3 regions of the Nostoc sp. UHCC 0870 genome follow, and region 3 is predicted to be linked to each of the others. Evidence: predicted binding sites of a transcription regulator. Region 3 holds the regulator's gene; each other region holds the start of a gene.
The links. Region 3 encodes HrcA, which represses chaperone genes, less so after heat shock. Its sites were predicted from a motif close to TTAGCACTCNNGANTCNNGAGTGCTAA; they were not measured.
Positions count from the first base shown of each region.

Region 1: the regulator HrcA is predicted to act here: its motif matches at 2,300-2,326, upstream of groL (chaperonin GroEL).
Region 2: the regulator HrcA is predicted to act here: its motif matches at 3,746-3,772, upstream of groES (co-chaperone GroES).

Region 1 covers NZ_CP091913.1:5,037,191-5,048,144, reverse strand. The annotation lists gene groL (chaperonin GroEL) at 594-2,267, opposite strand; gene L6494_RS21315 (MraY family glycosyltransferase) at 2,432-3,511, shown strand; gene fabG (3-oxoacyl-[acyl-carrier-protein] reductase) at 3,570-4,322, opposite strand; gene trxA (thioredoxin) at 4,560-4,877, shown strand; gene prmA (50S ribosomal protein L11 methyltransferase) at 4,980-5,900, opposite strand; gene serA (phosphoglycerate dehydrogenase) at 6,148-7,728, opposite strand; gene L6494_RS21290 (NACHT domain-containing protein) at 8,098-10,242, shown strand; gene L6494_RS21285 (HEAT repeat domain-containing protein) at 10,840-10,954, shown strand, end outside.
Region 2 covers NZ_CP091913.1:1,543,275-1,554,228, forward strand. The annotation lists gene asnS (asparagine--tRNA ligase) at 1-882, shown strand, start outside; gene L6494_RS06910 (Rpn family recombination-promoting nuclease/putative transposase) at 945-1,736, opposite strand; gene L6494_RS06915 (response regulator transcription factor) at 1,991-2,668, opposite strand; gene groES (co-chaperone GroES) at 3,792-4,103, shown strand; gene groL (chaperonin GroEL) at 4,211-5,845, shown strand; gene L6494_RS06930 (NgoBV family restriction endonuclease) at 6,156-6,836, shown strand; gene dcm (DNA (cytosine-5-)-methyltransferase) at 6,906-8,231, opposite strand; gene glgA (glycogen synthase GlgA) at 8,595-10,073, opposite strand; gene L6494_RS06945 (circadian clock KaiB family protein) at 10,416-10,954, opposite strand, start outside.
Region 3 covers NZ_CP091913.1:5,445,704-5,456,657, reverse strand. The annotation lists gene L6494_RS23205 (Nif11-like leader peptide family natural product precursor) at 178-615, shown strand; gene L6494_RS23200 (nif11-class peptide radical SAM maturase 3) at 681-1,943, shown strand; gene L6494_RS23195 (hypothetical protein) at 1,950-2,120, shown strand; gene L6494_RS23190 (tetratricopeptide repeat protein) at 2,178-2,462, shown strand; gene L6494_RS23185 (hypothetical protein) at 2,826-3,059, shown strand; gene L6494_RS23180 (hypothetical protein) at 3,146-3,487, shown strand; gene L6494_RS23175 (tetratricopeptide repeat protein) at 3,513-5,621, shown strand; gene hrcA (heat-inducible transcriptional repressor HrcA) at 5,975-7,072, opposite strand; gene L6494_RS23165 (hypothetical protein) at 7,348-7,692, shown strand; gene L6494_RS23160 (rhodanese-like domain-containing protein) at 7,663-8,022, opposite strand; gene L6494_RS23155 (DUF3352 domain-containing protein) at 8,146-9,810, shown strand; gene L6494_RS23150 (hypothetical protein) at 10,018-10,509, shown strand; gene L6494_RS23145 (Uma2 family endonuclease) at 10,514-10,954, opposite strand, start outside.

The DNA.
Region 1 (10,954 bases), 410 kb from region 3:
GGCTTTGACTGTTTTCGGAGATGTCTAAAGTTTTGGGATAGGTGACAGGTGATAGGTGACAGGTGACAGAGTATTGACACTCTCCGGTCTAAAGACACGGAGATTCTTGGTTCTACGAGTCCACTTAGATTAGACCCCTTGCGGTATCTAACCCAGAGGTGGTTCTCTCCCCAAGCGTTAACTTTCGGTATGCCCTACCGTAGTTGGATTGCTCCAAGAATTTGTTTTGAGTTGAACCCTTCGGCTGCGCTCAGGGTTAAAGCCGAGCGTAGTCGAGGCTTTAATTCTGTATCGTCTAGTTCCCATGAAGATTTTACCTATTCCTGGGCAAGAAACTAGAACTATGGAATAGAACCCATATCTTCAATTGTCGAGGTACAGATTGCTGTTAAGCAGTGTAGGGTTTTTAATGTGGTTGATTACCCCTCCACGTTCTCAATTTTACCATATTGCATCACGCCAGGGTAAACCCTGCCAGAGTGGTTTTCATCCCCGGTCTAAAGCACGAAAATTGCAACTACGTTGCTCTCTCTCCGGGGTTTTCAACCTACACCTTATAAACACCCTGTTCCCTGTCACCTGTTCCCTGTTCCCTAGAACATACCCATGCCGCCCATGCCACCCATGCCGCCCATGCCGCCCATACCGCCCATGCCGCCCATGCCGGCATCAGGAGGCATAGCAGCTTTCTTCTCTGGTTTTTCCGCAATGATTGCTTCGGTGGTTAAAACCATCCCAGCAATAGAAGCGGCGTTTTGTAAAGCTGAACGTACTACTTTCGCAGGGTCAATAATACCAGCTGCAATTAAGTCTTCAAATTCCCCAGTTGCAGCGTTATAACCCATGTTAAATGCGCTGTCTCTGACTTTGGAGACAATCACCGCACCTTCTGCACCAGCATTGTCAGCAATTTGACATAAGGGTGCTTCTAAGGCGCGTTTGATAATATCAGCCCCAATTTTTTCTTCTCCTACAAGGCTGTTCTTGATTTCGTCAACCTTGGTAGACAAGTGAATCAAGGTTGTACCACCACCGGGAACGATACCTTCTTCTACAGCCGCTTTAGTAGCGTTGAGTGCGTCCTCAATACGCAGCTTGCGGTCTTTGAGTTCGGTTTCTGTAGCTGCACCCACTTTAATCACTGCCACGCCGCCAGCTAGCTTGGCGATGCGTTCTTGGAGCTTTTCTTGATCGTATTCGGAATCAGTTTCTTCTAACTGCTTGCGAATTTGAGCAATCCGCGTTTGTATTTCTGGTTTGGCAGAACTACCAGCAACAATGGTGGTGTTTTCTTTATCGATGGTGATTTTGCGGGCAGTTCCCAGCATTTCCAAAGTAGCGGTATCTAAGTTGAGACCGATTTCTTCAGAAATCATCTGTCCATCGGTGAGGATAGCAATGTCTTGCAACATGGCTTTGCGGCGTTCACCAAATCCAGGTGCTTTAATTGCAGCTACAGCCAATACACCCCGCGCTTTGTTAACTACCAAAGTTGCTAAAGCATCTCCCTCTATATCTTCAGCAATGATCAGCAAGGGTTGACCCAAGCGGGCAACTTTTTCCAACACTGGGACTAATTCTTGGATGCTGCTGATTTTCTTATCGGTGATGAGAATACGCACATTTTCGTACTCTACTATCATCCGTTCGTTATTGGTGACGAAGTAGGGGGAAATGTAACCTCTATCAATCTGCATCCCTTCCACTACTTCTAGTTCAGTGATGAGAGATTTAGATTCTTCAACGGTGATTACACCATCTTTGGTGACTATTGCCATTGCTTCGGCGATCATTTTGCCGACTTCTTCGTCGTTACCAGACGAGACAGTTGCCACTTGAGCGATCGCACTACCTTCTACTGGCTTGGCTACTCTGGCAATTTCTGCTACCAGGGCTTCAGTAGTTTTGTCTAACCCCCGCTTCAAGCTAACTGGGTTGCTACCGGCGGCGACGTTCTTCAAACCTTCTTTAATCAAGGCTTGTACCAAAACTGTAGCGGTGGTTGTACCATCTCCAGCTACATCTTTAGTTTTAGCCGCTACCTCTTGAATTAGCCTAGCTCCAGTATTTTCTAAAGGATCTTCTAATTCAATTTCTTTCGCAACAGTGATACCATCATTAACAATTTGGGGTATACCAAATTTTTTTTCTAAAAGCACGTTGCGACCTTTTGGCCCCAAAGTGATTTTTACAGCATCAGCCAGGGCATTAACACCCCGTTCCAAAGCCCGACGTGATTCTTCATTAAATGAAATAATTTTTGCCATGTTCCCTTTCTCTAGCGTTTCCATTAGACAATTTAGCACTCACTGGTTCAGAGTGCTAAGTACCCAACCCTTTGAGATCACATCTGAAAATCAAAAAAATTGATTAATATACACTTGATGCTCATGTAGGATACTGGCAGTGATGGTTAAATCGGGAGATGAATCTGAACTTCGATAACTCCCTTAGGTCTATTGGCATTGCTAACCCTAGCGGCACCGGCTGGTTGGCAGTAGTGTTTACGTTTATATTGGCCTGGTTGGTAACTTGGCGTTTAATTCCCACAGTACGTAAATTTGCTTTGCGGGTGGGTTGGGCTGACCAACCAAATGCGCGAAGACTCAACCGAGAACCATTGCCAAATGCAGGAGGTTTAGCTATTTATGCGGGAGTAATTGCCGCATTGGTATTAGCTATCCTTTTACGACCCATTGAACTACAAAATGTATTAGCTCAGGTATTGACTATTTTACTGGGAGGTTCAATTCTAGTCTTGGTCGGCTTTATTGACGATCAGTTCGGATTACCCCCCTCTGTGCGCTTGTGGGCGCAAATTATCACGGCATTATTACTTTTTGCCAATGGTATTAGCGTTGATGTTCCTCTAGGTACGCCAATTGACTCTATTTTTTCAATGTTGTTGACAGTGCTGTGGATTGTCGGTATTACCAACGCTGTCAACTTGATGGATGGTATGGATGGTTTGGCAGGAGGAATCAGTTTTATCACTGCCATGAGCTTACTAGGGGTTTGCGCCCAATTTCCCAATCGTGCAGCATCCACCTTAGTTTTAGCGGCTTTGGGTGGTGCAGCTTTAGGCTTTTTGCGCCATAACTTCCACCCGTCAAGGATCATTATGGGCGATGCTGGGGCATACTTTTTTGGTTATGTATTGGCAGCAACCAGTATTTTAGGTAACTTACAGCGTAATACAATATATGCCCTTGGCCCCTCAATTTTATTCCTGTTGTTGCCAGTGTTAGACACAACGCAAGTATTTATCCGTCGGTTATTAGCAGGCAAAAATCCCCTCAGTACCCCCGGTAAAGACCACCTACATCACAGATTACTCGCTTGGGGATTCTCCCAACGTCGAGCTGCATTTACTCTGTGGTTAATCACCTTATTGTGCAACTTGCTAGCAATGAGAATCCAAGGTATGAGCTTGGCTGTAATGATTACCACTAGCAGCAGCATCGTCCTCCTGCTTGCTTTTACCGTCTGGCAAAGAATCCGTACTAACTGAGTAATTCGTAATTAAATTTGTAATTACGAATTACGAATTACGAATTACGAATTACGAATTACATCACCATCCCACCATCAACGTTAAACACCTGTCCTGTAATGTAGGCAGCTGCGGGGTCGGCTGCAAGGAAGCGCACCATTCCGGCAATTTCTTCTGGTTGACCGTAGCGACCTAGGGGGATGTATTTGAGAATTTCATCAGATTTGAGGTCGCTTGTCATGTCGGTAGTAATAAAACCGGGAGCAACGGCGTTAACGGTAATCCCACGAGAAGAGAGTTCTTTCGCAACGCTTTTAGTAAAGCCAATCACACCTGCTTTAGCCGCACTGTAGTTAGCCTGTCCTGGATTACCCATTTGTCCAGCTACGGAGGTAATACTAATAATTCTCCCAGAACGCTGCTTGAGCATGATTTTACTAACGGCACGGGTACATAAAAATACACCAGTTAAATTTAGGTCAATTACAGCTTGCCAATCTTCTGGCTTCATCCGCAAAAGTAGGGTATCGCGGGTAATACCGGCATTATTGACTAAAATATCAATGCGCTTAAACTTGTCCATGACAGCATTGATGAGGGCATCTACTTGATCTGCTTGGGAAACATCAGCTTGCAGAGCGATCGCTTCACCCCCAGCAGATGTAATTTCTGCTACTACCTTGTCGGCAGCATCACTAGAACTAGCATAGTTAACTACTACAGTTGCTCCATAGGTGGCTAACTCTATTGCGATCGCCCGGCCAATTCCTCTTGAAGCACCCGTAATAACTGCTACTTGCCCTTTTAAATTTTCACTTAAGACAGCCATTAACTATTCCTCAAAATTTTCAATTACCGCGCTAATGATCTTATGGTGATTTGTACCTACAACTGATCAGTAATTCAAAATTCAAAAAAGCATCTGATAGCCCAAATCTCTTTACCCAGTCCCCAATCACCAGTCCCCAATTTATTTGGCAACAATAAAAACAAAATAATGTTACACCGTTTCTGGAAAGCAGACATTAAGATTGAATTCAATCAATAAAAAATTGGTGTGTGTCGCATGGCTACTAAAAAACAATTCGACAGCTTTGAAGAGATGCTGTCTAGTTCTGATGTACCTGTTTTAGTAGATTTTTACGCTGAATGGTGTGGCCCTTGTCAAATGATGGGGCCGATTTTAGAGCAAGTAAATAATCAACTAAAAGACCGTTTGCGTATTGTGAAAATTGACACTGAAAGATACACAGAATTAGCCAGCCAATATGAAATTTATGCTCTACCAACACTAGTGTTGTTTAAGCAAGGTCAACCAGTTGATCGCATTGAGGGTGTATTGCAAACCCCGCAGTTAGTTCAACGTCTGCAAGGTTTACTTTAACTAATGTTAAGTTTAGAGGCGTTAATTTTTACGTCTCTAAACATTATTGGGTTCTTCAGCTAAATTCATCAGCTATGACAATTTTCCACGCTTCATTTAAATTCAAGAACGTCGCACATTTAAACAACACCACTCTTTGCGTTTCCACATGGTAGCGACGACCCAACCATGTTTTTCTAAGGCTTCAGCAACAGAGTTTGATTGTTCTATTAAAATTCCACTGAAAATAGCCCAAGTGCTAGGTTTAGATATTTCAGTGATTTCTGGTACTAACTGAATAATTACATCAGCCAAAATATTGCAGACTATTCCGTCTACCGGCCGTTCAATTAGTTTTTTCAAAATGTCTACGCTACCCTCTGCTGGTATTATGCGTTCTGGGCTAACGTCATTGAGTGCGCGATTACTGAAGGTAGATTGCACTGCTAAGGGGTCTGTATCCACCGCATAGGCTTTCTCTGCTCCTAATAGCACTGCCCCAACGGAAAGGATACCAGAACCACAACCAATATCCGCAATTATTACAGGCTCTTGTTTAGCATTTGTCCCCATAAAAGACTGGGGAACTGAACTTAAACGCATCTCTAGGGATTCTAAACACAATTGGGTGGTGGCGTGATTGCCTGTACCAAAAGCTACACCAGGGTCAAGACGAATAACTAATCTGTCTGAGTTTTCCGGTAATGGTAGCCATGCGGGATTGATGAGAAAGCGATCGCCTATTTCTTGAGGATGCCAGTATTGTTTCCAACTAGTTGCCCAGTCTTCTTCATCAATTAGTTGCCAATTCAGGGTAGGTCTAGATAATCCTACACACAGGGCATCTTGGCGCAACCACAGCCCCAATGCAGCTAAATCTAGTAGCTCTGCTTGAAATATTGGTAAGTAACCCTTGACTACAAAGTCAGATCCTGTCTTTTCACTAGCTGTTCCCCGACAGCCAAAATCTTCTAATCGCCAGCAAACAGAGTCTTCCAACGCTGGTTCACATGAAATCTGTAATTCCCACCAAGTGTTTGCCATTTTTCAGTGCTGAGTAATGAGTGGTGAGTGCTGAGTGCTGAGTGCTGAGTGCTGAGTGCTGAGTGCTGAGTGCTGAGTAATGAGTAATGAGTTATGAGTTATGAGTTATGAGTGGTGAGTTATGAGTTATTTTTTTTGATTGCTAACTTTTTACTCCTAACTTTACTTTTAACTGATTACAGACGAGATTAATCACATCTGTACTCAGCACTCCCTACTCAGCACTCAGCACTCATAACTCAGCACTTTATAAAGTTACTGTATACGCATCCCGGATACCAGGTACTTTGGTAATCTCAGCTAAAATTCCCTCTGGTAAGGGATCATCAATGCTGAGAGCCATGACTGCATCACCACGCACGATTTTACGACCTACCTGCATACTGGCAATATTGACATTAAAGCTCCCTAATAGAGAACCTAGTTTGCCAATGATTCCTGGCATATCGCGGTGCAGGGTAAACACCATATATTTGCTAGGTGGGACGTTAATGGGGAAACCGTCAACATCAGTCAGGTGAATTTCTTTGTCACCTAACAATGCACCAGTTACAGAATGAGTACCTAAAGTACCTGTGGCTTCTAAACGTAATGAGCCGGCGTAGTCACGGGCTGAAGCGTCGCGGGTTTCGATGACTCTAATACCCCTTTCTTTGGCTTCGATGTTGGCGTTGACGTAGTTTACCCGTTCTCTGAGGGCTTGGTAAAGTAAGCCTTTGAGGGCGGCAATTACTAGAGGCTGGCTCTTGTTAGTTGCGAGTTCCCCTTGGAGACGGACGGTGAGTAACTCTACTCGTCCCCCTGCTAACTGTCCTACCAATTTGCCTAGGGTTTCTGCTAACTCCATATAGGGTTTGAGTTCTTCCAAGACATCGGGGCCGAGTCCGGGAATGTTAACGGCGGAACGGGCGGGTAGTCCTAGAAGTACGTCGCGGATTTGTTCAGCTACGTCTATGGCTACATTCACTTGCGCTTCTGCTGTGGATGCGCCTAAGTGGGGAGTAAGGATAATCTCTTTACCAAGCGATCGCAATTCTGATTCACCCAATGGTTCAGACTCGAACACATCCAAGGCTGCACCGGCAATTGTCCCGGCTTGAATGGCTGCGGCTAAGGCAGCTTCATCAATGATCCCACCACGAGCGCAGTTGATAATCCGGGCTGTGGGCTTCATTTTTGCCAGGGTTTCGGCATTAATCAGGTGGGTTGTTTCTGGGGTTTTGGGAATGTGCAGGGTGATGTAGTCTGCTTGCTGAATCAACAAATCTAAATCTACCAACTGACAGCCAATTTGTTCTGCCCGTTCTGTAGAAATGAAAGGATCGTAAGCTAGTAGTTTCATTCCCATCGCTTTGGCAACAGCCGCCACATGAGAGCCAATTTTACCTAAGCCGACGATACCGATAGTCTTCTTGTATACTTCAGATCCCACAAAAGTTTTGCGATCCCACACACCGCTTTTTACAGAAGCATTTGCATCAGGGATGTGGCGAGCTAAAGACAACATCATCGCTAGGGCGTGTTCTGCCGCCGCAATGGTATTACCTTCAGGGGAATTAACTACAACAATGCCTTTGCGGGTAGCAGCAGGCACATCTACATTATCTACACCAACACCGGCGCGACCGATGATTTTTAGCTGAGTACCTGCTTCGATAATTTCTTGAGTCACCCGCGTTCCCGAACGAATCATCAACGCGTCGTACTCACCAATAATTTCTATTAGTTCTGCTGGTTTGAGACCTGTATTGACATCAACAGTAGCAACTTGCGAGAGAATATCAATACCAGCTTGGTCAATAGGATCGGAGACGAGAACCTTAGACATGATTAAATCATTGATATGAGTTAAGAGTTTTGCTGCACAAGACTTTTTAGTTTAGTCTTTATTCGTGGCCATTCAGCAAAAAATATTTGTTTTAATAACAGATTATCAGGTACTTTCAGATCAAGATGGTGTGTGTGCTTTTTGTAGGCGATCGCTTCATTACAACCATCAGTGTACTATTTTTACTTTATACACGGTATTTCTTGCAAGTATATACGGGAGCGATCGCATTTAAACTTGTGACTGAGTAATTTTGCTCTGAATTAACTTTGCTAAGAGAGTTTAAAACAATATAAAACTTAGATTATTCTATCCAGCAGGCATTTTATACTCAAATTTAGCCAAATTTACTTAATAAATATAACTTGTATGCCAGACTTTTTCTTTCTTTGGGGTCTTAGTGGTGCTAGCTTGGTTTTTAAGCCGATTTTAGAAAAACTGGCAATTTTAGCTAAGGACGCTATAAAAGACTCTTTAGGGGACTATATTAAAGAATTTTTTGGTGTTTTTCTTAAAAGCAACCTAGATTTGGCTCAAGAACTATCTTTGAGAATTGCGTTTGGTCAGGCTTTAAAAGAGTTTTTAAACCTGGTAGAAATACAATTAGGTGACTTTGATATTACAGATAATGAAATTAAAAATTATGAAATTTATATTGAGAAATTTATTGATGACAAAAATATTCTCCAACAATTAGGTATACCGTTTCAAGAAGCTTTAGGAAATCAGCAGTATATTGAAGTTAAAATATTTGCAGATACTTGGCGTAATCTCAATCTCAAAGAACTGCCGGAAAAGTTTAATTGGCAACAATTGAGCAGTCAATATACTAGAAAAGTTAAAACTATAGTAAAAAATTCTGATAATTTAAGAGAAATATTAAATTCAACACTTTTAAGTGATATTAAAGACACGGTAGAAGGTCTTGCTCCCATTGCACCTAATTTTGATTTTACTCGTTATCGTCAGGGTTTATTGGATGCCTATCAAAAACTAAAAATGAATAGTTTAGATACTAGTGCCTATAACTATGATGTAAATTTATGGGATATATTTGTACCGCAAAATCTTGAACAAACAGAAGCAGCAATTAATTCTATTTCTGTATTAGATATTGTCAATAAACCGCAAGATTATAAATATACTTTAATTTTAGGCAATCCTGGTTCTGGAAAATCGACTTTAAGCCAATACACAGCATTAAAGTGGGCAACACTTAAAGCTAGAGATTTAGTAACTCAAGAATTACCGTTATTAATTGAATTAGGAAACTATAGTGCTAATCTAGATAATCTAGATGGTGAAAAATTTTTGGGTTACTTACATAGAGGAGATGGTGTCAAAGGTGGTAATCTGGATCGGCGTGAATTAGATACATGGTTAACATCTCACAATTCTATTGTGATATTTGATGGCTTAGATGAGGTACTTGACCAAGGACGCAGAAAGCAAATTACTACTGATATCATCAATTTTAAAAACACCTATCCTCAATCCAGAATTTTGATTACGTCTCGCATAGTTGGGTATGATAATCAACAATTCACCCAGGCAAACTTCCGTCACTTCAGGCTGCAAGACTTAGATAGTGAGCAAATTAAGGGATTTATCGAACAGTGGCACAATTTAACTTTTAAAGATAAAGATGATGGTAATAGAAAACGCGATCGCTTGCTAGCTTGTATTAATTTTGCTCCCTTTAAAGAATTAGTAGGTAATCCTCTATTACTCACAATGATGGCTATTCTTAATCGTCATGAAGATTTACCACGAGATAGAGCCACTCTTTATGACAATTCCGCAAAATTGCTGCTACAAAGATGGGATCAAGAAAAACCTGTGCCACCTGTTGATAAAGGAAATATTAAATTAGATTATTTTCACAAAAAACAAATACTGCGACACATTGCGTGTAGAATCCAAGGAAATCGCCATGTAAATCCTCATAATTTATTTATTGATGCAAATGCAATAGAAGAAATTATTAGTCAGTATTTAAATAGTAAAGGATTTGAGAAAGCACGGGAAAATGCCATATCATTGCGAGAAGAATTAACTAGTCGCAGCTTTATTTTATGTTTTTTTGGTGGCGATAATTATGGTTTTGTCCACCGAACTTTTTTAGAATACTTTTGTGCTTACCATTTTATTTATGCGTTCCAAACTGAACAAAGTTTGACTTTACCGGAAATTCAACAAGATATCATAGTTGCTCACTGGAAAGATGAAGCTTGGCGTGAGGTAATTATTTTAATTGCTGGTATTCTTGTGGAAGAACATACGGGTAAATTAATAGAGTGCTTAATGACACAAGATGGAGAAGCAAATGGATTTGAAAATTTAATTATAGCGGCTGACTGTCTGCGAAATGCTAGATCCCGTTATCCGATAAAAACAATAGATGATCAACTTTTAAATACACTTAAAAACTTGGTGAAAAATCAGCAAAATATTTCCGATAAAATTTGCGAGAAACTAAATGCAGTTATTCAAGCTACATGGATAGATAATTAAGTTTTAACTCACTCTAGTAGGTTGGGTTGAGCAAAGCGAAACCCAACATGGATGTTGAAACTTTAACCTATATCTAAAACCTAACTCCCCAACCCCCTTCCCTTGTAGGGAAGGGGGCGCAAAACACCCCTTTCCTTGCACTACGGTGTACACACAAGTTATCGAATCACTACCAGCACTTGAATTACCCCTCCCTAACCCTCCCCTTTCCAAGGCTACGGTGTATACACAAATGCTACCCGCATACATTTCAGAACCTTGAGAAAATTCTCAACTGTCATGTTGAATGTAGCGACAGCGCAATGAAACATCTAGAGACTACGGTGCAAGTCCGAGATTCTTCCTTCCGCTCCGCTCCACTCAGAATGACATTGAAGGGCTATAAAGCAAGTTTTGACTGGGATTTTAAGACTTGTGTGTACACCGTAGTTCCAAGGGGAGGGAACTAGATTTTCTTGTTTCCCCCCTTTCCAAGGGGGGATTAAGGGGGGTAATTCGACTTGTGTGTACACCGTCCTCGGTGTTGGGTTTCCTTTTGTCAACCCAACCTACATTTACAGTGCGTAAAATAGAGTTAGAAATCAGGAGTCGAGCTTCATGCTAGAACGCCTAGTTGCTTGGGGAGTTAAAAATGCGTTTGGGTTAGCTTTTAAAACTGTGCTGGAACAACTGGCGCAGCAAACTTCAGTAGCAAGTATTAAAGATTTTTTTT
Region 2 (10,954 bases), 2.5 Mb from region 3:
GGGGAACTATTTAGTGTCACCAATCTGGATTTAAAGAATATACCCCGCACAGAAAACCAAGCAGTTGATTACAGCCAAGACTTTTTTGCTAAACCCACCTACTTAACAGTTAGTGGACAACTAGAAGCCGAAGTCATGGCGATGGCGTTTAGCAACGTCTACACCTTCGGCCCTACCTTCCGTGCAGAAAACTCCAACACCTCCCGCCACTTGGCAGAATTCTGGATGGTTGAGCCAGAAATGGCTTTTTGTGACTTAGAAGGCGATATGGATTTGGCTGAGGCTTTTCTCCAGCATATTTTTAGCTATGTATTGGAAAAATGCCCAGAAGACATGGAATTTTTCAATCAACGCATTGATAATACCGTCTTAGCAACAGCCGAAAATATTATTCACAATCAATTTGAGCGACTAACTTACACAGATGCGATCAAACTGCTAGAAAAAGCTGATGTTAAGTTTGACTATCCTGTAAGTTGGGGCTTAGATTTACAATCAGAACACGAACGTTATTTAGCTGAACAATTGTTCAAAAAACCAGTCATTGTCACCGACTACCCAGCGCAAATTAAAGCCTTCTATATGCGCTTAAATGACGATGAAAAAACCGTCCGCGCAATGGATATCCTTGCACCAAAAATTGGTGAAATTATTGGCGGTTCACAAAGAGAAGAACGCCTGGATGTTCTAGAACGCCGTATAGTAGCGCAAGGTATGCAGCCGGAAGACTTGTGGTGGTATGTAGATTTACGCCGTTACGGTACTGTTCCTCACGCTGGTTTTGGCTTAGGTTTTGAACGACTCGTACAATTTATGACAGGTATGGGTAATATTCGGGATGTGATTCCCTTCCCTCGTACACCACAAAACGCCGAGTTTTAGTACCAATATCAATTTCTAGAATTAGACAAACAAAACCCGCTTTGGCGGGTTTTATTGTTTAGTTAAATTTCAGATTCTGAAATCTCTTTTTGTAAAGCCTGAACTTGCTCAAGAGATAATTCAGTCACTTGAGAAATTTGTTCTAAACTCATACCAATTCCCAGCAAATTTAAAGCCAACTTTCTTGTTGTTTCGGCTTTACCTTCAGCTTTACCTTCAGCTTTACCTTCTTGGAGAATTTCTTGATAAATGACTGATTCGCGCATCATCTCACTCCTTAAAATTCTGCTAATTACATCTTTCTTTAAGACAATACCTGCTAATATCGCACTGGCGGCTGCTATATTTCTTTGTAACGGTTGTTCTGTAATTGTTTCAACCGCTTTTGCTACTTGAGTTAATACTATTGTAGGATCTTTTGTCTGACTCAGGACGGCAAAGGGTAATAAACCGGGAACACTCATAAACCTATCTGTGGGTTCTTCCCATAGGCGTATTACTTCAAACTCATGGTAAGTTTTCTCTAATCTAAAACGGTTTTGATTAATTAATGGTGAAGCTGTTTTTCTCAAATAGATGACGACTTGACGCATTTGTTTTTTAGGAAAGCGTCGATACACCCTCACCCGATAATCTAACATCCGAAAAGGCATATCTTCGTCTGTGTCGGTTTGAAATTCGGTATGTAGAACTAAGTCATTTGATTGTAATAATATTAACGAGTCAGCGCGAATAGGTTCGTTTGATAATTCTGTAGGGCTAAGTTCTGTTAATCTAATGGGTGAACCTAGTAACCATGTTGCTAAGTCGTCTTTAAAGTTTTCAGCAATAAATTTACAAATGTTGTCATACATAAGAAAGTTATCTAACTAGAATCATTTATTGGGGAAGATTCCAATTTTTAAAATACAACACAGATAACTCTAATGAACCCTCCGCACCCCTTGATAGTACCCTAATTCCGACGTGGATAAGCACAAAATAAGTGAAGATTGGCGACCACAAGTTTTCACCAATCTTCCCCTAAACTATAGGACTTAATAATTTAAGCTATCAGCTGTCAGCAGTCAGTTAATTGTAAAGCTGACGGCTGAAGGCTGATAGCTATTTACGCCATTTGATTTTCAATCGCCCACCGCGCTAATTCAGTGCGGTTGTGGAGATTGGTTTTGCCCAACATATTAGAAACGTGGCTTTCAACGGTACGCTGACTAACATTTAATTCTTCAGCGATTTCTCGGTTAGCTAGACCCCTAGCTACAAACTGCACTACCTTCAGTTCAGTTGGAGTTAATTGCACATCAAAAGGAACTTGGATACGAGAACCGTTTTCTCCTCCTTTAGTTTGGTGTTCCTTCCAACGGATAGTTTGCTTCAGGGAAGATTCTACCTGCGCTACGAGTTCTTCTGGTTCAAAAGGCTTGACCATATAGACATCTGCGCCTTTGTTGAGACCTTTAACTCGGTCTGCACTTTGTCCTTTGGCCGACAGGAAAAGGACAGGAATCCAACTGGTGCGTTCGTTTTGCCGGACTTGTTCTACAAAGGTATATCCATCCATTTCCGGCATCATCACGTCACAGATAATCATGTCTGGAACATCATGTTCGAGAATCTCTAAAGCTTCTCGGCCATTTTCTGCGGTGATGACTTCATATCCTCTGAATTCCAGATAGTCCTTCACCAGCAAGATGAGGTTAGGGTCGTCATCAATAAGTAGAAGTCGTTTGTGATCTTTCATGCTGGGCTCTTTCATAGCAGTGGCACTTGTCGCGCTTCGATCCATCAAGGTCTTGAATGGTTATCCTTATATGGTGGATTGTTGAGATGTTGTCATTTTTCCCACTTAACTTACCCTTGCTTAACTTGAAGTCTCACAATTAGTTTCCACTTTCTGTAAGACTGCTAGCTCATTGGCAATATTCCAGTAAGGATACGTAGAGCAGTAGTATTTATAATGCGCTATTATATATCCCTTTGAAAGTGGCGGGTGAAAAAACACTGATTAAATAATAATCTTTCTAGTTCACACTAGTTCACTCAGTAAGTGTTGGCTTATGATGATCCTAGCTGTCAAACAACCCGCACTTCCATTGGCTTACTACTCTACAATACCCTGCCGATGTTCAGCCTTAATCTTAAGATGTTTACAAGTAAGTAGGGGAGTTGTTGGCAAAGGATGGGTTAAAAACGCATATTCTTTCACCACCATTATGCCTATCAAGTGTTCTTGGACGATCCGCTCAATAACCTCCGGGTTTGCTTGGCGATACCAGACACTATCCGGGTAGACAACTATTATCTATCTAGAACAACAAACTCGCAAGTAAAAACTTGTATTTTGTTGCACCAGGTCACTGTATTGTTACTCATCGAGTGTCTCTCTGATTACTGTTCTATACTAATTTCCCCACTTTGCAAATAAAGTTGACCATATAAAAATATTCGTAACTTATGGAAAAGAACCTGAAAAATACTAATAATTAAGGATTTATACTTACGCAATGAACCCGAAGTGTATATACGAGGACTGATAATTTGTAATTTGTAATTCGTAATTCGTAATTCGTAATTCGTAATGGACTAACGTCCCGCTACGCTCTAAGCGCAGCTATGCCGCAGGCTTTACGTAATGGACTAACGTCCCGCTCCGCTAACGTAATTGGGCATTTAGGGATAGGAAATATAATCTACCCTATCACCTATCACCTATCACCTATCACCTATCACCTATCACCTATCACCTATCACCTATCACCTGTCACCTGTCACCTGTCACCTATCACCTGTCACCTCCTCCCCTACCTAGTTCGGAAACCCGTACACCTGAAAACATTGCCATTGGGGGGTATTTTTCGATAGATTAGCACTCAGGAGTTGAGAGTGCTAACTCTGGAGAAATAAAAAATATGGCAGCTGTATCTCTAAGTGTATCCACAGTAAAACCTTTAGGCGATCGCGTTTTCGTAAAAGTGAGCGCGTCTGAAGAAAAAACCGCAGGTGGTCTTTATTTACCCGACACCGCGAAAGAAAAGCCCCAAGTAGGTGAAGTAGTCGCCCTTGGACCTGGCAAGCGTAATGACGACGGTAGCCGTCAAGAATTGGAAGTAACAGTTGGCGATAAAGTGCTGTACTCCAAGTACGCTGGCACAGATGTCAAGCTCGGAACTGAAGAATACGTACTGCTTTCCGAAAAAGACATTTTAGCAGTCGTGAACTAATTGGGAATGGCGCATAGGTCATAAGAATCAAAACCAATGTCCAATGCCCAACCTCCAATCAATTATTCCAGACCAATTTGACATAACTTCCTGAGATTGAGACACCTATGGCAAAGCGCATTATTTACAACGAAAACGCCCGTCGCGCTCTAGAGCGTGGTATTGACATTCTGGCTGAGGCTGTAGCTGTTACCCTTGGCCCTAAAGGTCGTAACGTAGTTCTAGAAAAGAAATTTGGCGCGCCCCAAATCGTTAACGATGGTGTCACCATCGCTAAAGAAATCGAATTAGAAGATCATATTGAAAACACTGGTGTTGCTTTGATTCGTCAAGCTGCATCTAAAACTAACGACGCAGCAGGCGATGGTACAACCACCGCAACTGTATTGGCTCATGCCATTGTTAAAGAAGGTTTGCGGAACGTAGCCGCAGGTGCTAACGCAATCCTATTGAAGCGCGGTATTGATAAAGCTACCAACTTTTTGGTAGAAAAAATTAAAGAACACGCTCGCCCTGTAGAAGATTCTAAGGCGATCGCTCAAGTTGGGTCAATCTCTGCTGGTAACGACGATGAAGTCGGTCAGATGATTGCCCAAGCAATGGACAAAGTAGGTAAAGAAGGCGTTATCTCTCTAGAAGAAGGTAAGTCTGTAACTACCGAACTGGAAATTACCGAAGGTATGCGCTTCGATAAAGGCTATATCTCTCCCTACTTCGCTACCGACCCAGAACGGATGGAAGCGATTTTCGATGAGCCTTACCTGTTGTTGACAGATAAGAAAATTGCTCTGGTACAAGATTTAGTACCCGTTCTAGAGCAAGTAGCTCGCGCTGGTCGTCCTCTGGTGATTATCGCTGAAGATATCGAAAAAGAAGCTTTAGCAACCCTAGTAGTTAACCGTCTACGCGGTGTACTCAACGTTGCGGCTGTAAAAGCTCCTGGTTTTGGCGATCGCCGCAAGGCTATGCTAGAAGATATCGCTATCCTCACCGGCGGTCAATTAATCACCGAAGATGCTGGTCTGAAGCTGGACAACACCAAGCTAGAAAGCCTGGGTAAAGCTCGCCGCGTCACCATTACCAAAGACAGCACCACAATTGTTGCTGAAGGTAACGACGTTGCTGTTAAGGCTCGTGTTGAACAAATTCGTCGTCAACTGGAAGAAACCGAATCTTCCTACGACAAAGAAAAACTCCAAGAGCGTTTGGCTAAACTCTCTGGTGGTGTAGCTGTGGTGAAAGTGGGCGCAGCTACCGAAACCGAAATGAAAGACAAAAAGCTCCGCCTAGAAGATGCTATCAACGCAACCAAGGCTGCTGTTGAGGAAGGTATCGTTCCTGGTGGTGGTACAACCTATGCTCACCTCACCCCCGACTTAGAAGCTTGGGCTAACAGCAACCTCAAAGATGAAGAGTTGACTGGTGCTTTGATTGTCGCTCGTGCATTACCCGCACCTCTGAAGAGAATTGCTGAAAACGCAGGTCAAAACGGTGCTGTAATTGCTGAACGTGTCAAAGAAAAAGCATTCAATGTTGGTTTCAATGCTGCAACCAACGAATTCGTAGATATGTTCGATGCTGGTATTGTTGACCCCGCGAAAGTAACTCGTTCTGCTCTGCAAAACGCTGCTTCTATCGCTGGAATGGTGTTGACAACCGAGTGCATCGTTGTTGACAAGCCAGAACCTAAAGACGGCGCACCTGCTGCTGCTGGTGCTGGCGGCGGTGACTTCGATTACTAATATTCTGTAGTCACATAAGTTTAAAAAATAGCTGCTTCCTTTGTGGAGGCGGCTGTTTTTTTGTTTTGAACTAGCTTTAAACCCTAAGTATTTTGTCTACTCAACAATTGAGCCTAAGTATACTGAACAAGAATAAACCCGGATTCCTATATCACTATTTTAGATAGAGCGCGATCCAACCTTTAAAAGTAATGTTGATGAATCTTTTAATGGTTAAAGTTTCGCGCAAGTATAAAAATAATCTTAATTATTTAAGTTCATTTTTATACAAATGCTAAACTCGCGCAAAATAAGTCAACTACAAGGCCTTATGACATATCATCCTATAGCTAATCACATTTACAAATTATTAATTCAGGAGCAAGTTATTCATAGCGAAGGAAAAATAATTTTTAATTTCCTTAACACATCTATAGAGATTAATGATAAAAGTGCTTTTGGTTATTTATTTCAAGAATGGTTAGCTGAGTGGATGAGACAAAAAGAAATTAAATTTAGAACAACATTAAATACGCAAGAATTTCCTGATTTTCTGCTTGAGCAAGATGATAATAATATTGGTTTATTAGAAATAAAAACATTTGATTACCACGCGTCAGCTAATTTTGACGTAGCGAATTTTAGAGCGTATTGTCGTTCCTTAAAAAAACAAGCTTATCGCTTAGACGCTGATTATTTAATATTTGCTTATGAATTTAAAAATTACAGATTCAAGATTCAAAATATTTGGTTAAAAAAGATTTGGGAAATTACAGGCAAATCAGATTATTATCCAGTTAAGTGCCAAGTAAAACAAAATGAAATAGTCAACATTAGACCTGTATTGTGGTATTCTTTGAGAGCTAAATACAAGCCTTTTAATTCTAGATTGCTTTTTGTAGAAGCATTGTATCAAAATCTTATGCAATATAAAAATACTAAAGATGATAGCGTTGATTGGTTAAAAGAAGTTAAAAATAACTATTTATTTCATACAGGAGCGCAAATATAAGCTAGACAAACTATTCAATTGTTTATTGCTTAAGATATAGTATATGCTCAAAACTAACCTGCGATTTTACTAGCTTGCCGTTGTTAATTCATACACTTGATTAGGTAATGAATTTAGCTTTTGTATAACTATTCTTTCACTAATTGCTTTAACAACGGGAACTACTATTGTATTTCCCAATAAATCAAACGATTTATTAATAGGCAAATTTATCTGATAATCTTCAGGAAATCCAAATAATCTTAATCCTTCTCTAATAGTTAAACATCTTAATCCTTGACCATCAACTACTGCCAATTTCTGCATATCAGTAGCCACTAAAGTTGGGGCAATATCATAAGGATTAAGAATTTCGTTAAGAGGAAAACTAAGTTTACCAACAACAATATTATATCCTTTTTGTAAATCAATTCTATATTTTCTTTTTTTAACTTGTTTACCATCTTTATTTAGCACTTCCTGAATATCTTTAGGATGTTCATACTTTAAATAACCTTTAGTAACTAAATCATCTAACATCGCTTTTAAATTTTTATTATTATAAAAAGTTGCAATTTCATCGAAGCTTAATGGTATGCCATCCATCCAATGAATGCCTTTTTCAGCAGACCATTTTTTTCTTCTTCTTTGTTTAAGCAATAAATTTAATAATTCTTTTTGTTGGGAAGTAACTTTTCCTTTTAATTCTAAATCCCAACTATGAATATTATCTTCTCCTCCTCTTTTATCTTTAATTGATTTACCATAAAGTGAATCAAGAGAATATTGCATTAATAACTTTTTAACAAAATCTGTTTGTAAGGTGGGATATCCTGTTTCTAAAATATCCAATAAAATAGACTGTTCATTATTAACAAAATCTAAAGAAATTGGAATATTTTTTGAGCCAACTATATAAATTCTTTTTCTATCTTGAGGAATTCCAAAATTTTTAGCATTTAAAACTTTCCAGGTTAATGTATAACCTAAATTCTCTAATTTTTTTAAAATAGTTGCTAAAGTTCTACCATGATCATGCTTGACTAAACCTTCAACATTTTCTAATAAAAAACCAAAAGGTGATTTATCTTTTAAAATGCGTTCGATTTCAAAAAATAAAGTTCCTCTAGTATCTAAAAACCCTTGTTTTGTTCCAGCACTACTAAAAGGTTGACAAGGAAACCCAGCTAATAGAATATCAAAGTCAGGAATTTGATGGCTATATATCTCAGTAATATCACCCCAGAGGTTATTTCCAGAAAAGTTTTCATGGTATACTCTAACTGCTGTAGGCTTAATTTCTGAAGTGAAAACACACTCACTTTGAATCCCCAAGGTTTTACAGGCTTGTTCTAAGCCCAATCGCATACCTCCAATACCTGCAAATAAATCAATAAACTTAATAGTAGTAGACATTAGCAATTAATTGTTATTGGTATAAAGTAAATAATATATTATCACAATATATTACTCAATGAATTGAACCAGTATGCAAAGACTGTGCTTCCATTAAGTGATATGTCGCATCACGAGCAATTTATAAAGTTTCACCTAATGTTTGTCCTTGAGTCAATAAACCTTAAAGCTGATCAGATGTTGTTAAATACCTTCTGTTAGTCTTTATATGTGAATATTAATTACTCTTTATGTTGGTGTGTGTAAGTATAACTTATCAGGAAATCAATTAACATTATATCGCTGTTTTCAACAAATTTATCGCACTGTTGAAAATAACAAAAGTAGCTGTTTTTATACAGCTACTTTATGACAAGTATTAAACTACCACCTGTATTTAATCCAGTCGTAAATCTCTAAGTATTCTTCTCCTGGCTGATTCCATGAGTAGTCATACTTCATACCCTGAATCGCTAGTTTTTGAAACTCTTCAGGGGACTGATACCACAAATCAATTGCCCGATTCATGGCTGATTCTAAAGCCTGGTTATCTGTCTGATAAAACACATAACCATTGCGTTTTTCTGGTGGGAGATTTTGGTCGTAGTCTCGGTCAAATACTGTATTTACCAGTCCGCCGACACCGCGCACGATGGGGACAGTACCATACTTCAAACCAATCATCTGGGTTAAACCACAGGGTTCATAATTGCTGGGGACAACAATCATATCTGCCCCTGCATAAATGAGGTGAGATAGTTCTTCATTAAAGCCCAGTTCTAAATGTACATCTGGGTTATTATTCAAAAATTCTTTTTCATGGCGGAAATGAGCGTTGATTCCTGCTTCTGTTGCAGAACCTAGTAATACAAATTGTGCTTCTTTATTCAAAGCATGATAAATTGCATGGTGGACAAGATGGACACCTTTTTGATGATCTAATCTCCCAATGTAAGCGATGATTGGTTTATCAGAAGGGCGGAGCAATAGTTGCTCACGCAAAGCTTTTTTGTTATATAGTTTTTGTTCAAAATCGTCTTCGTTATAGTTGTGGGGTATGTAACGGTCAATTTCTGGATTCCAAAAATCGTAATCAATACCGTTCAGCAGCCCTTTAAATTTCTCTCGGTGCAAATGCAAAGTATGACCTAAACCACAGCCAACTTCTGTATGTTGAGCTTCTAAGGCGTGGTTAGGCGAAACTGTGGTGACTGCATTTGAGTAAACAATTCCCCCTTTCATATAGTTCAAAGCAAAGGGGTTAAAGTCGTCTTGCAACTTGTCGGATTGGAAGTAATAAGACTCTCGATTTAAACCTGTAGCCCAGAGAGTTTTGACACCACCAATTCCTTGATGCTTAAAATTGTGGATGGTGTAGCAAACCCGTTGATGATCCATGCCATGATATTTGTAAATCTCATAGAGCATGACGGGAACTAAGCCTGTTTGCCAATCATGGCAATGGATGATGTCAGGACGCTTATTGCTTTGATGGAGAAATTCTAACGCTGCTTTGCTGAAGAAGGCAAAGCGCATATCGTCATCATCACAACCGTAATAGCAACCGCGATTGAAGAAGTTATCTTCAGAGTGGGGTTCAATGAAGAAACAGACTCGCCCATGTACCCAACCACAATACACGGTGCAGTGAATAGCCCCACCATACCAAGGCACAGACAAGTTTAAGTAAGCCTCATGTAGCCCCCAAATATGGTCGTAGCGCATACAATCATACTTGGGTAAAATCAGTTCGACGCAATTGCCCCGAATGTCTAATTCCCGACTCAAACCGTAAACGACATCCCCTAAGCCTCCTGCTTTAATTACAGGAGCGCATTCCGAGGCAATCTGTACGATGTACATCCGTAGTCCTCGCTTTACAAAAATTTATCTTACTATACATCTCAGTATATGCAAGATGTACTCATTGACAAGCGAGTGTTTGAATGATAGACGCTCATATTTACCGGAAAAGGGGATTTAGCTGACGGATGTTCAAGATTTCTTGACTTATTGAGGGTAGTAATTTAAACGCGGAGGGGCGCGGAGGTACGCGGGGAGAGTCAGTACAATTCGCAATTCGCAATTCGCAATTCGCAATTAATGCCCACGGATAAATCCGGGGGATTGAACCAAGCAAAGTTTAAAATGTTTCTATCCATAAATAAATTTAGGGGCTTGTACCATCAAGGAATAATTGGTCAATTAGAGTTTATCTTTTGCTCCTAGCATTTGTAGTATTTTTTCTGCGTTATCTAGGTCACCAACTAGACGGCGAATTGGGTGAGGCCAAACTTTGACTAGGGTTGGGGTGGCGGATACTTGATCGATTTCTGCTTGTTCTGGATTAGTTAAGACATCAATCACTTTCATTGTGTAAGGATATCCGAGCGATCGCTCTAATTGTTCATGTAAATTCTTGAGAATACGTTCTGTGTTGGCACTGTGTCCGGCGACGAACAAACGCAGAACATAGGTTTTAATTGCGGCTTTTTGTACTGCCCTAGCTGGCGGATAATATCTTGGGACTGGTTCTGAAAGGTCTAAATTGATAATTAAGTCGTGGTCTTCCCAGAGTTGGGGAAATGCAGCGCGATAAGTGGACAATACCATGCGATCGCACAACCCATCTTGCCAAGGTGCAGGCTGCCAAACTAAGTCACCTGTATCAAAAATCGCATTTAGTACAGCCTGATGTTTCATTACGACGGGGTAAGCTTCCGCAAAAGTTTTCACCTGCTGCG
Region 3 (10,954 bases):
AATTAAATCTGGGCAATCTTAGATTTTAAGAATTATCCAATAGTTGCATCTGGCAACAGATGTAGCGGTTACACCAAATCTAGCTGTAGCAAATTATCAAATTCTAGTTCTAGTTCTGTTTCAATTTTTCAGCCTCGTTAACTTAGCAATAGCATCATCACTTCAGGAGCAGAAAATATGTCGCTCGACATTTTAGAAAGAGTCAAGGATTTTTTATTTAGGCTAGTTAAAGACGAAGGTTTTCGCACTCAATTAATGAGTGATAAAATCGAGGAAATTAAAAAAGTTATGTCAGAAAATGGCTATAACTTTTCTCAGCAAGAATTTGAAACATCTGTGATCAAAATCTTAGAATTGAAAGAATCAGGTGAGTTTGAAGAATTGACGGAGGAAGAATTGTTAGGTGCTTTTGGGGGATTAACAACCGCTAGAATTAATCGTGATCGAATAATCGCACAATCACTTTATGGTGTGATCTACTGGCCTCCTATAGGACATCCCAAGCCGCGTCCACGACCAAAACCATGGCCACAACCACAACCCCTGTATGGCATTGTAGTTGATCCGATTGATCCTATTGTTCAACCCTTATACGGAGTGATTGTTGCAGAATAAAAAATGTAACTTACTTAGCTTGTTTTGAACAAAACTATACAAATCGCAATTTAATTACCGTAAAAATGACTTACCATCGTAAAAGCTATGCAGTTTGGGAAATTACCTTAAAATGTAATTTAGCCTGTAGTCATTGTGGTTCCCGTGCCGGACATGAGCGTACCAAAGAACTTTCTACTGAAGAAGCTTTGGATTTAGTCAGGCAAATGGCAGAAGTAGGAATTAAAGAAGTCACCTTGATTGGTGGTGAAGCGTTTCTGCGTCCAGACTGGCTAGAAATTGCCAAAGCTATTAACGATGAGGGAATGCTTTGTGGTATGACCACTGGTGGTTATGGGATTTCCCTAGAAACTGCACAGAAAATGAAAGCGGCGGGAATTCGCACTGTCTCCGTTTCCATTGATGGTTTGGAAGCAACCCATGACTGTCTGCGGGGAAAAAAAGGTTCATGGAAGTACGCTTTTAAAACCATGAGCCATCTTAAAGAAGTGGGTATTGCCTTTGGTTGCAACACTCAAATTAACCGCCTATCAGCCCCAGAGTTTCCCCGTATTTACGAGTGCATTCGTGATGCAGGTGCGCGTGCTTGGCAAATTCAACTGACTGTACCAATGGGGAATGCTGCTGACAATACAGACATTCTCCTTCAGCCTTATGAGCTGCTAGATATTTACCCCATGCTGGCTCGCGTTGCTCGTCGCGCCTATAAAGAAGGGGTACAACTCCAAGCGGGAAATAACATTGGTTATTACGGTCCTTATGAACGCCTGTTGCGGGGACGGGGTAGCGAGCATGAATTCTCATTCTGGCAAGGTTGCAACGCTGGACTTTCAACCTTGGGAATAGAAGCCGATGGTGCAATTAAAGGTTGTCCCTCATTACCTACCACTGCCTACACAGGCGGTAATATTCGAGAGCGTTCCTTACATGACATCATTGAAAATTCCGCCGAGTTGCGCTTAAACTTGGGAGCCGGTACACCAGAAGGTACGCAACACCTCTGGGGTTTTTGTCAAACTTGCGAATTTGCGGAACTTTGCCGTGGTGGTTGCAGTTGGACTGCCCATGTTTTCTTTGATAGGAGAGGTAATAATCCTTATTGCCATTATCGTGCTTTAGCCCATACACAACAAGGGCTAAGAGAGCGAGTAGTTCCGAAAGTGCAAGCCCAAGGTTTGCCCTTTGATAACGGTGAATTTGAGCTAATTGTGGAATCTATCGATCAACCTTGGCCAGAAAATGATCCACTAAACTTTAGCGCTGACAGTATCCAGTGGTCTGAAAGTTGGCAGGAAGAATTAGAAAATTCTGATGCGTTAGTGAGGTAATTAACCGTGGCAAATACACAAGATTTATCGTCAAATCAGTCAGGAAATCTTCCTTTGCTACCTCGTTCAGCTTGGAAGAGTCAAATAACTCATTTAAAGATTGTCTTGCAGGTGAAGCAAAGTTTAGATCGAAGCGAAAAGCTCTATGCAGCAGAGGTAAAACCAATTCAAAAGTAAAAATACCCTATCAGAACTGGATTGATGAGTGAGAAAAAATCAAGTTAGGAGAAGGAGATGACAACCCTTGCAGAAGCCTTTCAAGTACCTGTTCAACACCATCGAGCGCATCGCTTAGACCAAGTCGAGGCAGGTTACCGCGAGATTCTCACAGCCCAGCCAGACCAGGTAGAAGTATTGTATGGGTTGGGGGTGCTAGCACGGCAAAAAAGCAACGACGCTGAAGCCGAGAAGCTGTTTCAAGCTGTCCTGCAAGTGGAGCCAGAATCCTTTAAAGCTTGGTTTAGTTTAGGCAATTTATATCAAGAGCAAATCGAGGAGGTACAAGTGACTTACCAATAGTAATATTCAACTTCAATTATCAAAATCCCATCAATTAAATCTGGGCAATCTTAGATTTTAAGAATTATCCAGAGATGTTTTCATTGTCAATAATTTGTCAATAATTTGTGAATTTTAATTTAATGAAATCCCATGAAAAATAACCATTTTGTCCAAAATTGAGTTAATATAAATGTGGGCAACTGAATAACAATTGCCCACAGCAAAAAATTCCCAAAAATAAGTTAGTAATTTTCCGGAGAAACTTTTATCTTCTCTCTGGCGTATCAGATAGAAACTAAAAGAAGCTTTTTCTCCCTAACCCCTTCTTTGACTTGTTTAGCATGTCTAAACACACATAAACATTACCAGTCAGGATTAATCATGGCTCGCTACCGAGTTGTTTGCCAACAGATAGACTTACCAGACTTGAAGATCATAGCCGAAGCTAAAGCTTTTGACAAGTCAACTGGTAATGCTACCGCAGAAATACATCAAGATGTGTCCGTAATAGTTGCATCTGGCAACAGATGCAGCGGTTACATCAAATCTAGCTGTAGTAAATCATCAAATTCTGGTTCTAGTTCTAGTTCGGTTTCGATTTCTCAGACTCATTAACTGGTGCGTGTCAATATAACAAGTACCACAATGGGTTGAGAATGCCTAAATACAGTTAACCTTTAACCTCAGGAAAGGTCATTACTATGGTAATTACAGACTTACAATATTTAGAGAATCTTGCCACAGACGATTTGATTTTTGGTTCTGTAGGAGTAAGTGTGACATCAGCTGCATCAGCCTCCGGCTCACCAACTTACACTTTTGCAGGTGCAAATGTGATTTCCAGAAGTCTTCGTAATGGCGGTGGCATTGCAATTGGGAGCGGTTCTGCTTTGGCAGTGGGTGATGACCCTAATGCCTATGTGATAGTTACAGGTGATGGTGATATTGTAATTGGCAAAACTAAATTTTTAAAATTTAACGATATTGCTTTTGCCAGAGGTTGGGTTATCGCTATTGATTTACCTAAGAGACTGTTAAATTAGTAAGAAAAAATCAAGTTAGAAGAAGATGATGACAACCCTTGCAGAAGCCTTTCAAGTAGCTGTTCAACACCATCGAGCGCATCGCTTAGACCAAGCCGAGGCAGTTTACCGCGAGATTCTCACGGTCCAGCCAGACCAGGTAGAAGTATTGTATAGTTTGGGGGTGCTAGCACGACAAAAAAGCAACGACACTGAAGCCGAGAAGCTGTTTCAAGCTGTCCTGCAAGTGGAGCCAGAATCCTTTAAAGCTTGGTTTAGTTTAGGCAATTTATATCAAGGTCAAGGTCAGTGGGCAGCAGCAGTGTCAGCTTACCAAAGGGCTGTGGAGATTCGTCCCCAGGAAGCAGCTATTTACAACAACCTCGGCTATGCTCTGCAACAACAAAACAAGTTGGATGAAGCAGTTGCTTGCTATCAAACAGCATTGGAAATTGCCCCTGATTGCACCGAAGCTGATGTCAACTGGGGTAATGCACTCCACGCCCAAGGAAAACTTTCACAAAACCAACAACTCCACTATGCCCAATTAAATTGTCAGTTGGGTGTGGCTCATGAGCAGGCAGGGGATTGGCAGACTGCTCAAGTTTACTATCAACAGGCGATCGCTTTGCAACCAGACTTGGCGATCGCCCATGAACGGCTAGAAAACCCTCTAACTGCACAGACAAGTCTTTTGTCTTTTGATATTTTTGATACACTAATCACCCGTTTTTGTGTCGATCCTGATGAAATATTCTTGCAAGTTGAGTGCTTAACTAACTTCGAGAACTTTACCCATTACCGCAAGCAAGCAGAGCATTATTTTCTGAGAAACGTCGAAAATTATGACTTGGATGATATCTATCTGAGATTGGCTCAAGAGCTAAATCTCAATAGGCAAGATATCGAATATTTAAAAGATGCAGAAATTGCCGCAGAACTTCAAAACGTCATTGGGATTAAAGAAAACTTGGATAAAGTTAGAGATGGCGATCTGCTTGTATCTGATATGTATCTTCCCGAAGATGTGCTGCGGAAAATGCTGCAAAAGGCTGGGTTAGAAAAGCCAGTAAACCTTTACGTAACAGCTAAAGGCAAACATAACGGTACAGCATGGCGTGAAATTACTAATGGGATGAGGATTGCCCAACATCTGGGAGATAATCCCCACTCAGATGTACAGATGGCCCAAAGATACGGCATCAGAGCCAATTTGTACCAAGGGTCTCAACTCTCGCCTGTAGAAAGTGCGCTCCATGAAATTGGCGCGCAGAATCTAGCAAGAGTTATCAGGAAAATTCGTTTAGGAAATCACTTTAAAGAGCCTTTAAAACAGGATTTTTATCATTGTTTCGTTCAAGGTAACTTGGTTATTTTAGTTATCTTCTCAGTCTTTTTGTTACGAATGGCTGAACGAAATCAGATCGAAAAATATTTGTTTTCCAGTCGAGATTGTTATCATTTACATAAGATATTTTGTCAGATTGCTAAAAACAGCGAATTTGCTGTTGATGGCGAATATTTCTTTACCAGTCGTTTAGCCCGTGTCAAATGCAGTGAAGATTATGTAAATTATTTACTACATCTTGTAAAAAACAAGAAAAATTCCGCCATTGTGGATTTGGTAGGTACAGGTTTGTCCCTATCTCATATGTTAAAAAAAATAGACCAAGATTTGTCTCTGTCCATTGTCTTTTTTCATCATACATATCTCAATAGGGTGAAAAAAATCTATCTAGATAATGAGCTACATTCAGCCATATTTTCTCTTATTTCTCCTGGAAGGCTGAATCTCAATATTGATACCCTAGAAACTTTGAATTACATCAATCAGCCAATGGTTAGGGATGTTCTCAAACAAGGGGAAAATGAATATGTACCCGTTTTTTACTCCCATCGGATTCCCAGTGAAATCTCTAACATAATTGATTGTGCGGAACAAATTATTGATGATTTTTCCCATCATCTTAATCCAGAAATTGTTGAGGAGATCATTCACTGTGTAGATGAGGAAGATTTTACACGTTTATCTATTGCAATATATCAACAACTTTCTCAGCATGATCAGCTTTTATCTTATTTGATGTCTTTTCATGCTGAAGAGAATCAAGGTATTGAAGATGAATTGTCTGCTAGATTGGCAGATGGGGGTTAGAGGCTGTTTGAAAAGTTTTGTCAGGTATCCTTTGTCATTCTGAGTGGAGCTTTGCGGAAGGTAAAGCCTGCGGCATAGCTGCGCTTAACGCGAAGCGTTCCGAAGGAAAGAATCCGCGTTTTCACCGTTATACTGGGATGCTTCCTTCGTCAGCATGACATAAAAGGGGACTTTTCAAACACCCTCTTAGCAAAGACAAGAAATGTTGATTAAGTAAAACTTAGCGATCGCATACATATATTAGGCTCTCACATAAATGCGATCGCTCTAGGTTTCCTTTTAGATACGAAATAGACGATGAATCCTAGCCACAGCACCCCAAAAGCAATTTTTCTGACCATGATTTGTTGTAATTAACTGAAGGCTTCTGAGAGATAATCAGCAGCAGCCGTGACAACTGCGATCGCACTTTCGTAATCTAGGCGTGTTGGGCCTAAAACTCCTACACTCCCTAACGGGACTGCACCCCGGCGATAAGTGGAAGAAATTAAGGTACAAGTCCGAATTGGTTCTAGAGGGTTTTCTGCGCCAATCCGCACCGTTACCTTTGATTTGGTGGTTTCTTCTCCCTCTGTTTCTTCAAAGATTAATCGCCACAGTTGTTCTTGTTCTTCTTCCAGCAGGTGGAGAATTGTTTGCACTTGCTGGAGTTCGGAAAATTCCGGCTGACGCAAAACTTCCGCTACACCCCGCACCATAATTTGAGTAGCAGTTGGTGCAAGAGTCCGCCGCGCTAATTCAGCAACGGAATCTTTTAAGAACTCTCCATAAAGTTGAAATTCCCGATCCAACTTACTCCAGTCTAGGTTGCTGATTTCTAGCAGACTTTGCCCCCGCAGGTGACTATTTAAGAAGTTAGAAACAATCTGCAACTCCCGATCAATTACGTCTGAGTCGGGTTTTGTTTCTGTTCTGGTTGGGGGTAAATCCATCAGCTTGGAATGGGTTTCATAGCCATCAGTTACCAAAATCAGCATGATTCGTCCTGCTTCTATCTGCATTAATTGCAGATGTCGCACAACTACTGTGTGGGTTTGAGGCATGGTAATCAAGCTAATACACCCACTCAAGCTAGCTAAAATCTGCGCTGCTCCTTGTAAGAGTATTTCCATACTCCAGTCTTCCCACTGGAGACGCTGCTGTAAAGCCTGTTCTACATCTTTGGCTAAAGTATCCGTTCGCGTAGTGTCTCGCAGAGAGGGTGTAATTAGTTGGTCAACATAGATGCGATAACCTGAGTCAGAAGGTACTCTCCCAGCCGAGGTATGTGGTTGGTAAAGTAACCCAGATTTTTCTAGGACACCCATCACATTCCGAATGGTGGCTGAACTAACCCCCAGGTCATACTCATCGACCAAAGCTTTTGAACCCACAGGTTCTGCTGTAGCTATGTAATGACGCACCGTTGCCCAAAGTATATGCTGTTGTCGATTTGTCAACTGGACTTGCATAAGAGTATGTTTGACGGAGAGCAAATTTTATTCAAGCTTTAAAAAAGTTTTTGAATATGAATACCAAAAATTTAAAATTGACTAATGAAATTAGCGAAATAAATATTTAATTCTATTTTAGTAGATAACGTGAAAGTATTCAGTTGCTATTGGTCTAGCACATTTTTATGTCGAAAACTTTGAATTACAACTATTATTTATCTTTTTCGGTATTATTATATAGATTCATCAAGTAAATTGTATTCTTAGATACGTATTTTTTCGGGGATTGGGTATTGGGCATTAGTCATTATCGACGGCTTCCTTGTCTCCCCTACACCCCTACACCCCTACACCCCTACACCCCTACACCCCTACACCCCTACACCCCTACACCCCTACACCCCTACACCCCTACACCCCTACACCCCTACACCCCTACACCCCTACACCCCTACACCCCTACACCCCTACACCCCTACACCCCTACACCCCTACACCCCTACACCCCTACACCCCTACACCCCTACACCCCTACACCCCTACACCCCTATACCCCTACACCCCGGTTACTGAGCGAAGTCGAAGTACACCCCTACACCCCACCCTGCTCAATACTGGGGAATAGAACGGTCAACTAGGATCGAATAAGCATCAATCCCACCTGAAATATTTTTCACATTTGTAAAACCCTGAACAACTAACCACTGGCACATTTGGGCTGAACGGATGCCATGATGACATAGCACTAATGTTTCAGCATCAGGATTCAATATTGTGTGAATTTGTTCTGACCACTGAGTAAATTCACTCAGTGGTAAGTTAACAAAACCGTCAATTTTTGCAAGTGCTAATTCTTGTGGCTCACGTACATCTACCAACTGAATACTTGCATCATTAGTAGCCAGACGTTGTGCGAGTTCTTCTACACTAACTTGAGTTATGGGTTGACCCGAAATATTCCCTGTCATGTCGTTTTTGTAAACAATCCTATATTATTCATGTTGACAGAAAATGTGCTGACTGGGGATTGGGGATTGGGGACTGGGGATTTGAGATTGAATTGCCCAATTATGTAAACCTTTGTGCTAGATATGTCTACTGTAAATACACAACGTTCATTCTCTAGTTTTATCGTAGCTGGTGCGATCGCACTGGTGATTATGGCGATCGCAGCTGGTTACTGGTTTTTTACTAAAAGTCCGGTGAGCCTGATTGCTTCTACTTCTCAATCTGGTGCTGCTATATTCGTGTCTAAACTTGCACCTGTTACGGTGTCATTACTGGTAAATCCCGACCGATTGCAGTCTTTGGAAAGTGCGGGAGAAATATCTAAACTCAAAACCAGTTTATTGGCCGAGAGTGGTCTAGATTATCGCCAAGATATTCAACCCTGGCTAGGAAACGAAATTACTCTGGCTGTCACCACCCTAGATATTGACCGCGATCTTGAAAATGGCAAGCAACCAGGGTATCTGATGGCTCTAGCTACGGAGAAGCCAGCAAAAAGTAGCGATTTTGTACAGTTGTTATTCTCCAAGCGGGTGTTAGCGGGAGCAAACCTCACAACGGAGGAATATAACGGTGCAAAGCTCATTTATGACGATGCACAACCAAAGCTAGAACCCTTAGCTGGTGCGGTGGTGGATAACTTTGTTTTGTTTGCCAACGATGCTAGAGTGCTGCGGGATGCAATTAATAATGTCCAAGCACCTGATTTGAATTTGACTAGTTCTCCCCAATACCAAAAAGCTATCGAAGAACTACCAAAAGGTGCTGTGGCGGTGACTTTCTTTAATCTTCCCACCTTGGCGCAATGGCAAGGGTTAGAACTACCAGAACCAATTTACGATAGTCAAATTACATCTCTGACATTAAACCCCAAAGGACTGTTAGCAGAGACTAGTTTTCTCACTATGTCGGAAGTTACGCCTCCATCTGCGCCATTGTCTCAGCCTGTGGGAGCGTTGCAATATATTCCCTCATCGGCAGGCTTGGTAATTTCTGGCTCTCATTTAGATAATTTGAATGACAGCAATTTAGCCAAACTCTGGACGCAAGCTAAAACAGCCATCTCTGGTTCAGGAACAGATGTGATTTCCCGGTTAGAGCAACCTTTACTAGCCATCCAAAAAGCTTGGGGTATTAACTTGACACAGGATGTATTTAGCTGGGTGCAAGGGGAATATGCGCTAGGACTCATACCGCGTGCTGGAAAAACTGCTCCTGGCTGGGTTTTTGTGGCGGAAAAACAAGATAGTCTTCCAGAAGGAATTGTGCGGTTAGATGCGATCGCCTCCTCTCAAGGACTCAACACCAATTCTCTGAGTTTGGATGAGCAAAAAGTTGTTGCTTGGACAGAATTAATCGCTAATACTAAAAAGTCTGATGCTCAAGACAGTCCATCATTCACCGTGGAAGCGAACGTTAAAGGCATACATACAACCTTGGGTAATTACGAAGTCTTCACTTCTGACTTAGAAACAATTAATGAAGTTTTTACTAATAAGGATAATTCTTTCATGAAAAACCGTAATTTCCAAAACAGTATTGCGGTAATTCCTGAACCAAACCAAGGTTACGTGTATCTTGACTGGAATAAAAGTCACGATTTGTTAGAGCGGCAGTTGCCTATTCTTAAGCTTTTAGAAGTGCTTGATAAAGCATTTTTCGACCAACTGCGATCGCTCACCTTCAGTAGCTATGGTACTGACACAGGAACACTCAAAGGTGCAGCTTTTCTGGAACTTCGTTCCTAGTAAATCTATCTTAGATGAAGCAGATAACTGCCAGCTTCCCGTCCAGAAACTATTAATTCTGCATCATCATTTAACTTTACAATTTTTTCAAAGATAACAATTGTGGCACATAGAAATGTGTCACAATTTTATGTGATTTAACCGAAATTTTTTAACTAGAATATGTATATATCTTTATTGTTATAAAAGCATATTTAGCAGGTTAATATGGAAAATTATCGCCCTTGGCTGAATTTTCGTGGCGGGTGGCTTGTAGCTTTATCTGCTGCTATGATTGCTTCCCCTGTCATTGCAGAAACGCCAAATTTCGGTAAATTCAACCTATCACCGGGGTTTGAAACAGCAAAGGCAAAATTTACTGGCTTTACGGGCGGTTCTTTCTCTTTGTCAGCAATCAGTAACCGCGATCGCGATAGAAATGTCTGTATTGGTTTTGCTGACCCTAAACCAGATCACATTATGGTTCTAGAAAAAGATTTTTCCCGTTTGAAAGTGCTGGTCAACAGTAGAGGTAATGATACTACTTTATTAATTAAGGGGCCAGACGATAAGACTATTCGTTGTGGTGATGATACTGGTAAGAGTAAGGATGCTAGTATCGACGATGAGCAATGGAAAAGAGGGTCTTATAAGATTTGGGTGGGTGCGTTCAAACCTGGAGTTAAGTACGATTACACTCTGATAGTGCAAGAAAAATAGGTGTTTAGAGAGGTAGGATATCATCCAGTCGCAGTTGCATACTTGGCAAGATACTAGAAGCGATCGCTTCACCCAGACGGTACTGCTGCTGGTTATAATCATCACCACTCAACTGGCAAACTGTAAAAGTGGGCTGTTTGGGTCTACCAATAAAAGCAACTCCACCGAGTCCTCGATAGTCAGCAATCCAGTATTCAGGGATGCCTAAGAGGGCATATTCTTCGACTTTACGGGCGTAATCAGTTTCCCAGTTGCTGCTAACAACCTCGACCACTAGTTTAACCGAGCGACCGAGGGTAATTACTGGTTCTTGCTCCCAAAGGGGTTCACTGGGGATAACAGTTTCATCCAGGACAATAATATCTGGTCTACGGGCAGTCATAGCATCAGCAAAGGGGCGAATCAGGCAAGTCCTAGGAATAAACCAAGGGAGTTGTGCGTTGGT